2 regions of the Methylomonas sp. PHL2-19 genome follow, and region 2 is predicted to be linked to the other one. Evidence: riboswitches for the same ligand, from Rfam matches in the RefSeq annotation. Region 2 holds a riboswitch; the other holds the start of a gene.
What was found. A riboswitch is a leader RNA that binds a small molecule or an ion and turns the genes downstream of it on or off. The one in region 2 is predicted to bind cobalamin.

Region 1: another riboswitch for cobalamin. It lies ahead of ACR02O_RS15450 (CbtB domain-containing protein); the one in region 2 lies ahead of ACR02O_RS13205 (ribonucleoside-diphosphate reductase subunit alpha).

What each region holds. Positions count from the first base shown of each region.
Region 1 is NZ_CP196839.1:3,326,762-3,334,138, reverse strand. Features, by position in the region: gene ACR02O_RS15455 (IS256 family transposase) at 1-1,238, opposite strand, end outside; cobalamin riboswitch at 1,600-1,729, shown strand; gene ACR02O_RS15450 (CbtB domain-containing protein) at 1,817-1,993, shown strand; gene ACR02O_RS15445 (CbtA family protein) at 1,995-2,642, shown strand; gene ACR02O_RS15440 (cobyrinic acid a,c-diamide synthase CobB) at 2,645-3,940, shown strand; gene cobM (precorrin-4 C(11)-methyltransferase) at 3,937-4,737, shown strand; gene ACR02O_RS15430 (sirohydrochlorin chelatase) at 4,740-5,561, shown strand; gene ACR02O_RS15425 (precorrin-8X methylmutase) at 5,568-6,236, shown strand; gene ACR02O_RS15420 (cobalt-precorrin-5B (C(1))-methyltransferase) at 6,241-7,344, shown strand; gene cbiE (precorrin-6y C5,15-methyltransferase (decarboxylating) subunit CbiE) at 7,347-7,377, shown strand, end outside.
Region 2 is NZ_CP196839.1:2,869,397-2,876,773, forward strand. Features, by position in the region: gene ACR02O_RS13205 (ribonucleoside-diphosphate reductase subunit alpha) at 1-2,088, opposite strand, end outside; cobalamin riboswitch at 2,199-2,417, opposite strand; gene ACR02O_RS13210 (LysR family transcriptional regulator) at 2,570-3,454, opposite strand; gene metE (5-methyltetrahydropteroyltriglutamate--homocysteine S-methyltransferase) at 3,562-5,853, shown strand; gene ACR02O_RS13220 (formate--tetrahydrofolate ligase) at 5,948-7,377, shown strand, end outside.

The DNA.
Region 1 (7,377 bases), 460 kb from region 2:
TCCGGTTCCATAATGACAGCCATGCCGTCCTGAAAACGAATGCCCTCAATCACATCCGGCAATCGTTTAAAGCCGCGTATCTTGCGCCAACTCTTCTCGGCGGTTAACGCCAATTGGAACACCAAGCCCAACAAGGTATTGCGGGACACGCAGTTCTTGGTGCGGGTGGTCCGATGGCGAATCGTCGCAAAGCTGGATTCGATCGGATTTGTCGTCCGAATGTGTATCCAGTGCTCGGCGGGAAAGTCGTAAAAGGCCAATAGCGATTCACGGTCTTTTTCCAACACGCCCACCGCCTTGGGGTACTTGGCTTCAAAGTCACGCAAGAACGTGTCGAAGGCTTGATTGGCCAGGGCTTTGGTTTCCGCCATCCAGATTTCTTTCAGCCCCGCCTTGGCCTTGCCTTGGATTGAATCGGGTAGCGTCGCCAGCACATTCGCCGTCTTATGCACCCAGCAGCGCTGGTGTTGTGTGGTGGGCCAAGCTTCGTTGATGGCTGCCCAGAAACCCAAAGCGCCGTCGCCGGTAGCCAGTTTCGGCGCGTCCTGTAGACCTCGCGTTTGTAAATCCTGCAAAACACTCAGCCACGAGGCTTTCGATTCCCGATAACCGTCCGATAAGGCCAGCAAGCGCTTTTCACCCTGTTCGTTGACTCCGATGATGACCAATAGGCACAGCCGATCATCCTCGCCACGCAGGGTCGAATAGATGCCGTCGGCCCAGACATACACAGTGCGCTCCTTCGATAAATCTCGCCGATTCCAGGCCAGATAATCCTCGGCCCATTGGGCTTTCAGGCGGCTAACCACGGCAGGTGACAAGCCTTTGGCATCGTCACCCAGCAACACCGATAAGGCCGACTGCATGTCGCCGGTGGAAATGCCGCGCAAATACAGCCAGGGTAAGGCCGCTTCCACCCGTTTTGTCTTGCGAACATACGGCGGCACCAGCGACGAGTTGAACTTGATCCTGCCGCCGGAACGGTCTCGAACCTTGGGGATTTTGACCGTCACGTTACCCACGCCCGTCACGATCTCCCGCTCCGGCAAATAGCCATTACGCACCACGGTTTGCCGGCCCCGTAAATCGGTAACCTTGGCGTATTCGCCCAGAAAAGCCTGTAGCTCCGCCTCAACGGCTTGTTGGATCAAGGCTCTAGCACCCGTCTTCAACAAATCCGTCAAAGGATCGTTAATCCCACTGGCATTATTCCAGTCTTTTGCATTATCTTTGTTCATGGCGTCTCTCATTTTGCTGTTATTCGATCTCGACAATCTCATTTCAGCAGAGGGCGCCACCTTTCATCAAGTCGGGCCGTACACCAGATTTAGTTATAACTCTAATTCGGTTAGTTCGGTATTCGGCGGCATGTCCCATTTGTGGCGCCACTATTTATCTCGAAAAAGGCGAGCCGGATTACAGACGAAGATTGGTGGGGCGTTGTTATGAAAGCCCGAGAGAGCATGTGTTTAGTTTTGATAGAATCACTCGTTGCGGGCGATTACTGGTTGATCGATAACTTGTCGAGAGGAGCTGCTGCCGCACCGTTTATTCTTATTTCAATACATTTCATTTGCCCTACGACTAGCTGCGGCATACAATCGCCGCTGGTTTTAAGGTTCCCGCTCTTGGCGGGTGAAACTGGAAGTCGGTTAAATGCCGACGCTGCCCCCGCAACGGTAGGTGATTCGTCACGAGCCCGGAGACAGGCCTAAAACTGTAGTCAACAGTATTGCGGAGGGCGATCTGTCAAATCGGTTTTTTTGGTTTGTCTTTCCCTCTGTTATTCCGTCCACCTTTTTCGGAACAGACAACCATGAAAACACTCGCGGCATCTACCATCCTTTCTTCCTCAAAAATCCTGCCCGGCCTGAGTGCTATTGTTTTGGGCCTGACCGTCGTGTTAGGTTTGGGTTTCTTGCAGGACGCTAACAACTACCTGCATAACGCCGCCCACGACGGACGTCACAGCGCAGCTTTTCCTTGCCATTAACATGGCGGATTTTCGTAAGCTGGTCACCATCTCGCTACTGGCGGGACTATTGGGCGGCTTGTTACTCAGCGTGCTACAACACTATCAAACCTTGCCCTTGATTTTGGCCGCCGAACAATTCGAAACGCCATCGGCTGAGCATGTGCGTGACTGGCAACCGATGGACGGCTGGCAACGTAATGGCTTTACCTTGCTGTTCAATGGCCTAACCGGCTTCGGCTTTGCCTTGTTTATCAGTGTCGCCCTGTACTGGCGGGATCAACATGGTTACCTGTACGGACTCGGCTGGGGTTTGGCCGGTTATTTGGTATTTTTTGTCGCGCCATCATTGGGCTTGCCGCCGGAGTTGCCGGGCACCGACAGCGCCGAATTACACAGTCGCCAAGCGTGGTGGCTTTTTACGGCCGCCGCTACCGCGATTGGCTTGTTTGGTCTGTTTTTGACCAAACAGCGCTGGCTGCAAATCGGCGGCGCTGGCTTACTGGCCTTACCGCATCTGATCGGCGCACCGCATCCGGAGGTTGCCCAGGCTTTAGCGCCCGAAGCCTTACAACAGCATTTTGTGGTGTTGACATCCATCAACAACGCTATTTTCTGGCTGACCTTGGGCGCAATATCGGGCCGATTGTTGCGTAAAGTAACGTTTTAGTGGTGAATGCTACTGCAACACGCCATTGCCCGGCGATATTGATCAGCGCTCCTGCCTCCGGGCAAGGCAAAACCACCATTACGGCGGCTTTGGCCTATTACTATCGCCAGCAAAACCGCAAGGTACGCGTGTTCAAAACCGGCCCGGATTTTATCGATCCGCAAATATTGAGCTTTGCTTGCGGACAACCGGTTTATCAGCTGGATTTATGGATGATGGGCGAAGCGCATTGCCGTGAGATGCTTTATAACGCCGCCGACGCTGACATCATCTTGATTGAAGGTGTCATGGGCTTGTTCGACGGCGATAGCAGCAGCGCCGATTTGGCACAAACACTAGACGTGCCGGTGGCCGTTGTCATCGATGCGGGCGGCATGGCACAAACTTTTGCCGCTGTGGCTTACGGCTTAGCCCATTACAGAGCCAACTTGCCGTTTGTCGGCGTCATCGCCAACAAAGTCGGCAGTCCGGGTCATGCTAAATTGCTGGAAGAAGCCTTGCCGGACAGCATGCCGCTACTGGCGGCGATGGCGAAAGATGAAACGGTCGGCTTGCCGTCGCGGCACTTAGGCTTAGTGCAGGCCGATGAAATTGCAGACCTTGACCTTCGCCTGGCGCGCGCAGCCGAATTACTCAGTAGCCATGCGCCGTGCCGATTGCCGCAGCCGGTTGCCTTCGCGCCGATCGCCACCTCCCCGCCGCCACCGTTACTGGCTGGTAAGCTTATCGCTGTGGCTCGTGATGCGGCGTTTTCGTTTATCTATCAAGCCAATCTGGATTGTTTGCAAGCCATGGGCGCTGAACTGACGTTTTTCTCGCCGCTCGCAGACCACGTATTTCCCGAGGCAGACAGTGTCTACCTGCCCGGCGGTTACCCGGAACTGCATCTCCAAACATTGGCCGACAATGTCGCCATGAAACAAGCCTTGCAGCAACATCATCAAGCCGGTAAGCCGATTTACGCAGAATGCGGCGGCTTTTTATATTTGCTGGAACGCTTGATCGATAAAGACGGCCATGCGGCAGCGATGGCTGGTCTGTTACCCGGCAGCGCGCAGATGCAAAAACGCTTGGTGAATCTGGGCATGCACAGTTTGCAGTTAGAACAAGGCGAAATTCGCGGGCATAGCTTTCATCACTCGCAACTGGAAACCACACAGCAGCCGTTCACCGAATCGAAGCCTCAACGCAATCGTAGCCGTAGCGAAAACTTTTATCAGGTGGGTTCGTTGCGAGCGTCTTATCTGCACACCTACTTTCCGTTCAACCCCCAGGTCGCGGCTGGATTTTTTCTATGAGCACTCAACCTAAAGTATGGTTTGTCGGCGCAGGTCCCGGTGATCCTGATTTAATCACTGTCAAAGGTCGCGACTTAATTGCCAATGCGGATGCCATTTTGTTCGCAGGCTCTCTGGTACAGGCCGCCGCAACGCAATGGGCACCAAGCACTTGCCTGATCAAAGATTCCAAAGACATGACTTTGGAGCAGATTACCAACTGGCTGACCGAACAAGCCGGTCCGGGCAAAACCGTCATTCGCCTGCAAACCGGCGACCCTGGCTTGTACGGTGCATTGATTGAAATGGTGCAACCACTGGATGCGGCCAACATTGCCGTCGAAGTAGTGCCGGGCGTCTCGTCGGCGTTTGCCGCGATGGCTTGTGCAGTCGAAAGCCTGACCTTGCCCGAAGTCACGCAGACCGTGATTTTAACCCGTGTTGAAGGCCGCACGCCGATGCCGGACGGTGAATCATTGCAAGAATTGGCCAGCCATCACACCACGCTGTGCCTGTTTTTATCGATCACCTTGCTGCCCACGATCGAACGCGAGTTAAAAGACGCAGGTTGGTCGGATGATGCATCGGCATTGGTGGTCCACAAAGCCAGCTGGCCGGGTGAACAACAGATTATTCGCGGCACCCTGGCTGATATTCGCGAACGCTGCCGGGCCGCCAAAATCAACAGTCAGGCCATGATCGTCATCAGCCCCACCTTGGGCGCGCGGCACTGGCCATCGTTAAAAAAATCCAAACTTTATGATGCCGGTTTTACCCATCGTTTTCGCCGCGCCGAGCGGCCTCAGTCTAAGGAATAAGTATGACAACCACCGTTCTCTTGGTCGGCCACGGATCGCGCAATCAGGCCGGCAACGATGAAATTCGCGAATTTCAACAACAATGGCAGGCGCAACACCCCGACTGGCGCATTGAGTTGTGCTATATCGAACTCGCCGAGGTGCTGTTGGAAGAAGGATTGAGCCGCGCCGCGCAAGGATCTAGCCGCGTGATAATCGTGCCGCTGATCATCAGCGCCGCCGGGCATGTGAAGATGGAAATTCCCGAGCATATCGAGGAGGCCCGCGAAAATTTTCCGGCGGTCGAATTCATCTACGCGCCGCATCTAGGAAGCAACGAAACCTTGCTGGCCATTCTGCAAAAACAGCTCAAAACGGCACTCAAATCTCTGGCGATGCCGGATCCAAAAACCACCGGTGTGATCATATTAGGCCGCGGCTCTTCCGACAAGGTCGCCAACGGGGAATTGGCAAAATTAGCGCGTTGGCTGTTTGAAGCTACCGAGCATGAACTCGTCGACATTGCCTTCACCGGTATTACCCATCCGCGTTTGGAAACCGCTGTGCAACGTCAAGTACGACTGGGCATGACGCAGATTGCGATTTTGCCCTATTACCTGTTTACCGGCTTGCTGATCGAGCGCATCGGCAAACAAATCGAACGCTTGCAAAGCCAATATCCGCAGATTGTCTTCGGTGCCGGTACGTATTTTGGTTTTGATCCGGCCATTTTTAAATTGCTGGATCAACGGGTTACCGAAGCCTGGGACCCGCTCGCGCCGAAAATGCTGGAATGCGACGGCTGTCAGTATCGCGAGCAAGCCGAACATCACCACCATCATTGATTAGCCATGAGCCACAACATTCAAACCGAACAACTGACCCAGGCTGGGCAACAAATCGAACACGATTCCTTTGCCATCGTCGACCGCGAAGTCGGCGAGCACCATTATTCCCACGGCCAATGGCAAGTGGTGCGTCGCATGATCCACGCCACTGCGGATTTTGAGTTTAATGGCCTGACCGAGTTTTCCGCGCATGCAGTCGAAGATGGTATTCAAGCCATTTTAAATGGTGCGCCGATCGTTGCCGACGTGGAAATGATTTGCGTCGGCTTATCGCAGCCGCGCCTGGCGCATTTTGGCATCAGCGCCCGCCAGTTCATCGCCGATGCGGATGTCATAGCCGCCGCCAAACAGGTCAACAGCACCCGCGCGGTACAAGCCATGCGTAAAGCGCAGCGCCTGGGTTTAATCGCCGGCGGTATCGTCTCAGTTGGCAACGCACCGACCGCGCTGTTGGAAGTGTTGCGGATGATCAAAGAAGAAGGCGTCAAGCCGGCACTGATCGTCGGGATGCCAGTCGGATTTGTCTCTGCAGCGGAATCCAAGGATTTACTCGCCGAATTAGCCGATGTGCCATGGATCATCACCCGTGGACGTAAGGGCGGCTCGACCTTGGTCGTCGCGGCGATTCATGCCTTGTTGAGCTTGACGGAAACCCGGCAGAAAAACGGCTGATAGCATGGCAATGCCGGAACGCAAACCCAAAGGTACCCGCAAGGGTTACACCACCGGCGCCTGTTCGGCGGCAGCGGCACGGGCGGCAGTGCAGGGTTTGCTGAATGGGCACGTGCCGGACACTATCGACTGCGTGCTGCCCAATGGGCAAGACGTGGCATTCAAAGTCGAAGAAAGCTTCGTACAGAACGACCGAGCACATGCTGTCATCGAAAAAGACGCCGGCGACGATCCGGACTGCACCCATCGCGCTCGGCTGACGGCGGATGTGATGTGGATAGAACAACCGGATACTATCGTATTGCAAGGCGGCGCGGGCATAGGCCTGATCACTCGGCCCGGTTTGGGGCTGGCGGTCGGCGGTCCGGCCATCAATCCGGTTCCGCGCAAAAATATCGAGGATAACATCCGTCTGATCGCCGCCGAAGCGCTAAAAACCCGAGGTCTACAGGTAACGATCTCGGTGCCGGGCGGCGAAGAGATGGCGAAAAAAACCCTGAATTATCGTTTGGGCATTATCGGCGGTATTTCGATTCTAGGTACGACCGGAATCGTGCATCCGTATTCCACGGCGGCGTTTCGGGCTAGCGTGGTGCAAGGCGTGGAAGTTGCGGCCAATCAGGGGCAGGCTAGCGTGGTGCTGACCACCGGCGGCCGCACCGAGAAATTCGTGATGCGCGAATTGCCCGACCTGGATGAAAGCTGTTTCGTGCAAATGGGTGACTTTCTGACACCGGCACTGGACACCGCCGCTCGTTGCGGCATTCAAAACATCATCATTGGCGGTATGGTCGGCAAGCTGACCAAAATGGCTCAGGGTGAAACCATTACGCATGCCGGTCGCGCCCCAGTCGATGTGGAACTGGTGGCCGACATTGCCCGCAGCATCGGAGCGCCGGACGATGTATGCGACGCCATCGCCGCCCAGGAAACCGCTCGTTACGCCTCCGAATGCATGGCCGAGCTGGGATTGGAATACGAATTTCATGTCGAACTGGCTAACCGAGTCATCGCCACCTTGGAAAACCGGTATCCCGGCGGTTTTCACATCAGTGTTCTGGTGTGCGATTTCGATGGCAACAAACTGGCCGAAGCCGGCAGGAATTGATCATGCAAGCGATGTGCAGTTTTATCGGCGTAC
Region 2 (7,377 bases):
CAAATCGGCTGATGCCTGATAGGCGTAGTAACAAAGCAGTTCGGTCGAATGATCGGCGAATTCCACTGCGTCCTGGCTGGCGTAAGCGAGCCCCAGTCGGTACAAGCAATCGGAGAAACCCATCATGCCCAGCCCGACCGGACGATGGCGCAGATTGGCATTGCGCGCTTTGACGGTGGAGTAAAAATTGATGTCGACGACGTTGTCCAACATCCGCATCGCGGTGGCGACAGTGCGCTGCAATTTGCCGGCGTCAAGTTGCCATGCGCCGTCATGCTCGACCAAGTGTGCGGCCAGATTCACCGAGCCCAGATTGCAAACCGCCGTTTCGTCGACCGAAGTATTCAGCGTGATTTCGGTACACAGGTTGGAACTGTGAATCACCCCGGCATGCTGTTGCGGCGAACGCAGATTGCAGGCGTCCTTGAACGTGATCCACGGATGGCCGGTTTCGAATAGCATGGTCAGCATTTTGCGCCAAAGCTGCACCGCACCGATGCGCTTATACAATTTGATCTCGCCGCGTTCGGCCTTGGCTTCGTAAGCGTGGTAAGCCTCGGCGAAGGCCGCGCCGTATAAGTCGTGCAAGTCTGGCGTATCCACCGGCGAAAACAAGGTCCACTCGGCATTATCCCGCACTCGTTGCATGAACAAATCCGACACCCAGGCGGCGGAGTTCATGTCGTGGCAGCGGCGGCGCTCGTCGCCGGTGTTCTTGCGCAGTTCCAGAAATTCTTCAAAATCCAGATGCCAGTTTTCCAGATAGGCGCAGACCGCGCCCTTGCGCTTGCCGCCCTGGTTGACCGCGACGGCTGTGTCGTTGACCACCTTTAAAAATGGAATGACCCCCTGGCTGTGGCCATTGGTACCCTTGATCCTGCTGCCCAGCGCCCGCACCGACGTCCAGTCGTTGCCCAGGCCGCCGGCATATTTTTGCAGCAGCGCGTTTTCCTTGATGCTTTGGTATATCCCGTCCAGATCGTCGGAGACCGTGGTCAGGTAGCACGACGACAATTGCGGATGGCGGGTGCCGCTGTTGAACAAGGTTGGCGTCGAACACATAAAGTCGAAGCTCGATAGTAGACGGTAAAACTCGATGGCTCGCGTTTCGCGGTCGATTTCGTTCAAGGCCAAACCCATAGCCACCCGCATGAAAAAGCACTGCGGCAATTCGATGCGGCGGCCGTCGATGTGCAGGAAATAGCGGTCGTACAGGGTTTGCAGGCCCAGATAATCGAATTGCAGATCGCGCTCGGCCAGTAGGGCCTGGCCCAGTCGTTCCAGGTCGAATTCGGCCAGGCGTGGATCAATCAGTTCGGCAGCGACGCCGGCGGCGATGAACTCGGCAAAGCAGTCGACATAGCGTTCGGCCATGTCGGCTTGGGTCAAGGCCGAGCCGGTGGCTTCCAGACGCAACTGGCTCAACAGCAAGCGCGCGGCGACTTTACCGTAGTCCGGTTCGATTTCGATCAAGGTGCGCGCCGCCAACACCAAGGCTTGGCGCACCCCCGCCAGCGGCATGCCGTCGTACAGATTGTTCAGCGTCTCGGCCCACACCCGTTCGGCATCGACGCCCATCAAATCTGCGCAAGCCTCGCGGCATAGCGCGCTGAAGGCCTCACTGTCCAGCGGCCGGCGTTGGCCTTGGTCGTCTACGTGCAAAACGGGTACGGCATGCTCGGTGGGTTGTTGCGCCGCGCGCTGAGCCGCGTGCTTTTCCCGATATAGCACATAAGCGCGGGCCACGTCGTGGGCGCCGGAACGCATCAATGCCAGTTCCACCTGGTCCTGAATATCTTCAATATGCACCGTGCCGCCGCCGGGCAAACGCCGAGTCAAGGCCTCGACCACGCTGGCAGTCAGTTGCGCCACCTGTTCGCGGGTGCGCGCCGAATTGACGCTGTGCTGGCCTTCCACGGCCAAGAAGGCTTTGGTGATGGCGATGGCGATTTTTTCCGGCTTAAACGCAACCACGGCACGGTTGCGGCGAATCACTTCCAAGCCGCTATCCGTTGGATACGAGGGGGCGTGTTTAACGGATTCGGCAGGGTCGGGATAAAAACTGGCGGGTTGAGCGGCGCTATCCATGTGTTTCTCCACAAGGGGAGCGGGGAGTTGAAGTCGCAACGGCAGACGTAACGGCAGCGAAACCCTAACCGCAATACTTGCCATCGTCCTCGGAGACACCCCGCTCCTGGTTGATAAAGGTTTCGAGGGCAGGTCTCCTGGCTTTCGGGTCGCCGTTTCGGTTCGGCCTTCCCGGACTCGCGTCCAGTGGCACGGATTGAACCTCAACTCGCCGATTACAGTTGCGGGGGCAGCTCCGGTTTTCCGGCGATTATGCGAAAAACGCAAAATTGCCGACCGGATTCCCTTTTAATCCCCTTCGGGGGGGAACCATCTTGGTGAAAAAGTTTAGGCGGCAAAAAGATGGCTGTCAAGCTATATAAACTATATACAGTGATTCATTTTATTATTGGCAACTATATGTTGTGTTTTGTGTGTTTTTATCGAGACAAGCTGCTTTCTTGAGCAAACAGATATAGCTATGTGCGACCACCAGTTGCGCTCACACTACCACGCTGCCAGCATGCTCCACCAACCAGCGTAAATATTCCAGCTCGGCGTCCTCGTGCCGGCAGGCCAGATACATGGTCTTGCCGATGGGCAGATCGGCAAAGCGCAGCCCGGTCAAATCCAGTTTGGCGGATTTGTCGGCGAGTAGCCATTCCGGCAGCAAGCAGACGCCGCGGCCGGCGGCGGCCAATTGCAGCATGATGTCGGTTTCCTCGACCTGGAGATGTGCGGCGGGCTCGATGCCGGCCGGTTGCAGCACCTTGCGGAACATGTCCAGTCGTTCACGGGCCACGGGGTAGGTCAATACGGTTTCGCCGCGCAAATCTCCGGGCGTGATCTCAGTGCGACTTGCCAAAGGGTGGTTATCGGCAACGATCAACACCAACTCAAAATCGAACAGCGGCTGGTAACTCAGCAGGCCGTTGTCGACCGGGTCCGAGGTCAGCACTGCATCCAGTTTGTATTGGCGGATGGCTTCGAACGATTCGAAGCGGTAACGCGAGGTGACTTCGATCGTCAAATCCGGCCAGGCGCGCAGATAGGGTTGCAGAATGTTGCGGAACCATTCGTAACAGGCGTGGCATTCGATGCCGATGGTCAATTTACCGGTTTTGCCTTTGGCCAGTTGCGCCAAGTGGTTTTCCGCTGAATCGACGGTGGCGATCACCGACTCGGCCACCTCGGATAAATAGCGCCCGGCCTGGCTCAACACCAGCGAGCGGCCCTGTTTGTACCACAGCGTCACGCCCAGGCGTTGCTCCAGGTTTTTGATTTGATGCGACAATGCCGATTGGGTCAGATTCAGAGTTTCGGCGGCGGCGCTCAGCGTGCGCTGGCGTTTTAACGCCAGTAGGATACGAAGGTGGATCAATTCCATATTGATGAATATATCTCATGAATCAATGAATAATCATCGATTATCTTCATTCTATTGTCTGTTTACAATGTTTTATGTGTCAAACATTCAATAGAAAGGACTTATTTATGACAAAAATTCACAATTTAGGTTTCCCCCGGATCGGTGCCAAGCGCGAGCTGAAGTTTGCTTTGGAATCTTACTGGAAAGGCGAGTCCTCGCGAGACGATCTGAAAACGCTTGGCCGACAGTTACGCCAGAGCCATTGGCAACTGCAATCCGGACTGGATTGGGTGCCGGTCGGCGATTTTGCCTTTTACGACCAAGTGCTGGACATGAGCTTTACCTTGGGCAACTTGCCCGGACGGGTGCAAGATTTCCACGGCGATGCCCTGGACAATTACTTTCGCGTCGCTCGTGGCCGTTCAGCGCAATCTGCCAGCGATGATCGGTGCTGCGGGGGCGTAGCCGCCGGCGAAATGACCAAATGGTTCGATACCAACTACCACTACATTGTGCCCGAGTTCACCGCTGCCACCGAATTCAAGCTTGATGCGTCCCGCTTGCTGGAACAACTGACGGAAGCTAAGACCCAGGGCGTCACCGCCAAGCCGGTTTTGATCGGACCCGTAACCTACTTGTGGCTGGGCAAGGCCAAGGACGATTCCAACAAGCTCGCGCTGTTGCCCAAGTTGCTGCCGGTATACGCCGAATTGCTGGAAACACTCGCCGCGCAAGGTGTCGATTGGGTGCAGATCGACGAACCGATTCTGGTCACCGAACTGGATGCCGAGTGGCAAAATGCTTTCAACACCGCCTACCAATACTTGCAAGATAGCCGTGTCAAATTGTTGCTGGCGACCTATTTCGGCCAACTGGCGGAAAACCGCAATCTCGCCGCCAATTTACCGGTGGCCGGCCTGCATGTCGATGCCGTCAACGGCCGCGACGACATCGAGCCGCTGATTATTCGTTTATCAGCGGACAAGGTGTTGTCGCTGGGCGTGATCAACGGCCGCAATATCTGGAAGACCGATCTCAACGCCGTGCTGGATTGGCTTGAACCGATCGCTCAACAACTGGGCGAACGCCTGTGGCTTGCGCCGTCGTGCTCCCTGCTGCACGTGCCGGTCGATCTGGACAGCGAGCAGAAACTCGACGCTGAAATCAAATCCTGGCTGGCCTTTGCCAAGCAGAAACTCGGCGAACTGCAAGTGCTGGCCACGGCTCTGAACCGGGGGCGCGATGCGGTCAAAGCCGAACTGGACGCCAATCGCGCCGCCATCGAGGCGCGCCGCAACTCATCGCGGGTCAACAATCCAGCGGTCAAGGCCGCTTTAGGCAAGATCGACGCAAAACTCGGCCAGCGCCAGAGCCCTTATGCGCAACGCGCGCTCAAGCAGGCCGCGTTGTTAAAACTACCCAAGTTTCCGACAACGACCATCGGTTCGTTTCCACAGACTTCGGAAATTCGCCTGGCACGTAGCCAATTCAAGTCCGGAAAACTTGATGCAGCCGGTTATAAAGCCGCCATGCGGGCCGAAATCGCCCGTTGCGTGCGCGAACAGGAGGCGCTGGGCCTGGACGTGTTCGTGCATGGCGAAGCCGAGCGTAACGACATGGTGGAATACTTCGGCGAGCAACTTGACGGCTACGCCTTCAGCCAGTCTGGCTGGGTGCAGTCTTACGGCTCGCGCTGCGTCAAACCGCCCATCCTGTTCGGCGACATCAGCCGTCCGCAGCCGATGACCGTCGAATGGATCAGTTACGCCCAATCGCTGACCGACAAGCCAATGAAAGGCATGCTGACCGGGCCGGTGACCATCCTGAATTGGTCGTTCGTTCGCGACGATCAACCGCGCTCGGTCACCTGCAAGCAACTGGCGCTGGCTATCCGCGAGGAGGTGCTGGATCTGGAGAAGGCCGGGATTGGTGTGATACAAATCGACGAAGCGGCCTTGCGCGAAGGCTTGCCGCTACGCCAATCGCAATGGCAGGCGTATCTGGATTGGGCGGTGGCATCGTTCCGCATCACGGCTAACGGCGTGGCGGATGAGACGCAGATTCACACCCACATGTGCTATTCCGAGTTCAACGACATTATCGCCGCCATCGCCAATATGGATGCCGACGCCATCACCATCGAGACCTCGCGTTCCGATATGGAGTTGCTGGATGCTTTCGAGCATTTCAACTACCCGAACGGCATTGGCCCCGGCGTGTACGACATCCATTCGCCCAATATCTCGAGCGAACAGCATATCGTGGCTCTGATGCACAAGGCCGCCGAGCGCGTTCCGACTGAACAACTGTGGGTCAATCCGGATTGCGGCCTGAAAACCCGCCAGTGGGCTGAGGTGATACCAGCGTTGACCAACATGGTGGCCGCCGCTAAAACCTTGCGTGCTTCATTAAGCTAACGCTCATACCGGTATCAATCACCCCGGCTGACTGCCGGGGTTTCACAAACACCGATTTAAAATCAGATTTAACTTTTTCCTTTGGAAAGCCTCCATGTCAGACATTGCAATCGCCCAACAAGCCCAAATGCGCCTCATCATCGATTTGGCCGACGAAAAATTTGGCATTCCCGCCGAACATCTCGATCCTTACGGCCATTACAAAGCCAAAATTTCATTGGAATATGTGAACAGTCTGGCCGATAAACCTGATGGCAAGCTGATTCTGGTCACGGCAATTTCGCCGACGCCAGCTGGCGAAGGCAAAACCACCACTACGGTTGGCCTCGGCGACGCGCTGAACCGTATCGGTAAGAAAACCATCATTTGCCTGCGCGAACCCTCGTTAGGCCCTTGCTTCGGCGTGAAAGGCGGTGCGGCCGGCGGCGGTTATGCGCAAGTGGTGCCGATGGAAGACATCAATCTGCATTTTACCGGTGACTTTCATGCCATCGGCGTTGCGCATAATTTGTTATCGGCGTTGATCGATAGCCACATCAACCACGGCAACAAACTGGACATCGATCCACGCCGCATTCAATGGAAGCGCGTCATCGACATGAACGACCGGGCTCTGCGCAAGATCTTGGTCGGTATGGGCGGCGCGGCTAACGGCTATTTGCGCGAGGACGGTTTCGATATCGTCGTGGCTTCGGAAGTGATGGCGATTCTGTGCCTGGCCACCAGCCTCGCCGATTTAAAAGAACGACTGGGCCGTATCGTCATCGGTTACAAATCCGATAAGGTCACGCCGGTTTACGCCAAAGATTTAAATGCCCACGGCGCGATGGCGGCGGTGCTGAAAGATGCCATCAAACCCAATCTGGTCCAAACCCTGGAAAACAATCTGGCGATTATTCACGGCGGCCCGTTCGCCAACATCGCCCACGGCTGCAACACCGTCACCGCGACCAAGACCGCCTTGAAACTGGCCGATTACGCAGTCACCGAAGCCGGCTTCGGTGCCGATCTGGGGGCCGAGAAGTTTCTGGACATCAAATGCCGGATGTCCGGCCTGAAGCCGTCGGCGGTGGTATTGGTCGCTACGGTACGGGCGCTGAAATTCCATGGCGGCGTCGGCAAGGATGAATTGAACCGGGAAAATCTGGCGGCTTTGGAAAAAGGCTTCGCCAACCTGGAACGTCATTTACACAATATCCAAAGCCACTACGGCCTGCCTTGCGTGGTCAGCATTAATCATTTCACCTTCGACACCGACGCCGAAATCGAATGGCTCAAAACTCAATGCGAGGCCTTGGGCACGAAATGCGTGGTCGCCAAACACTGGGCGCACGGCGGGGCGGGTGCGGAAGAACTGGCACGCGAAATATTGAACATCGTCGACAGCCGCGAGCCGGCCTTCAATTACGTTTACGACGATGACCTGCCGCTGTGGAACAAGATCGAAACCATCGCCACCAAGCTATACGGTGCCGGCAGCGTCAGCGCAAGCCCGAAGGTCATTGGCGAGATTAAAGCCTTGCA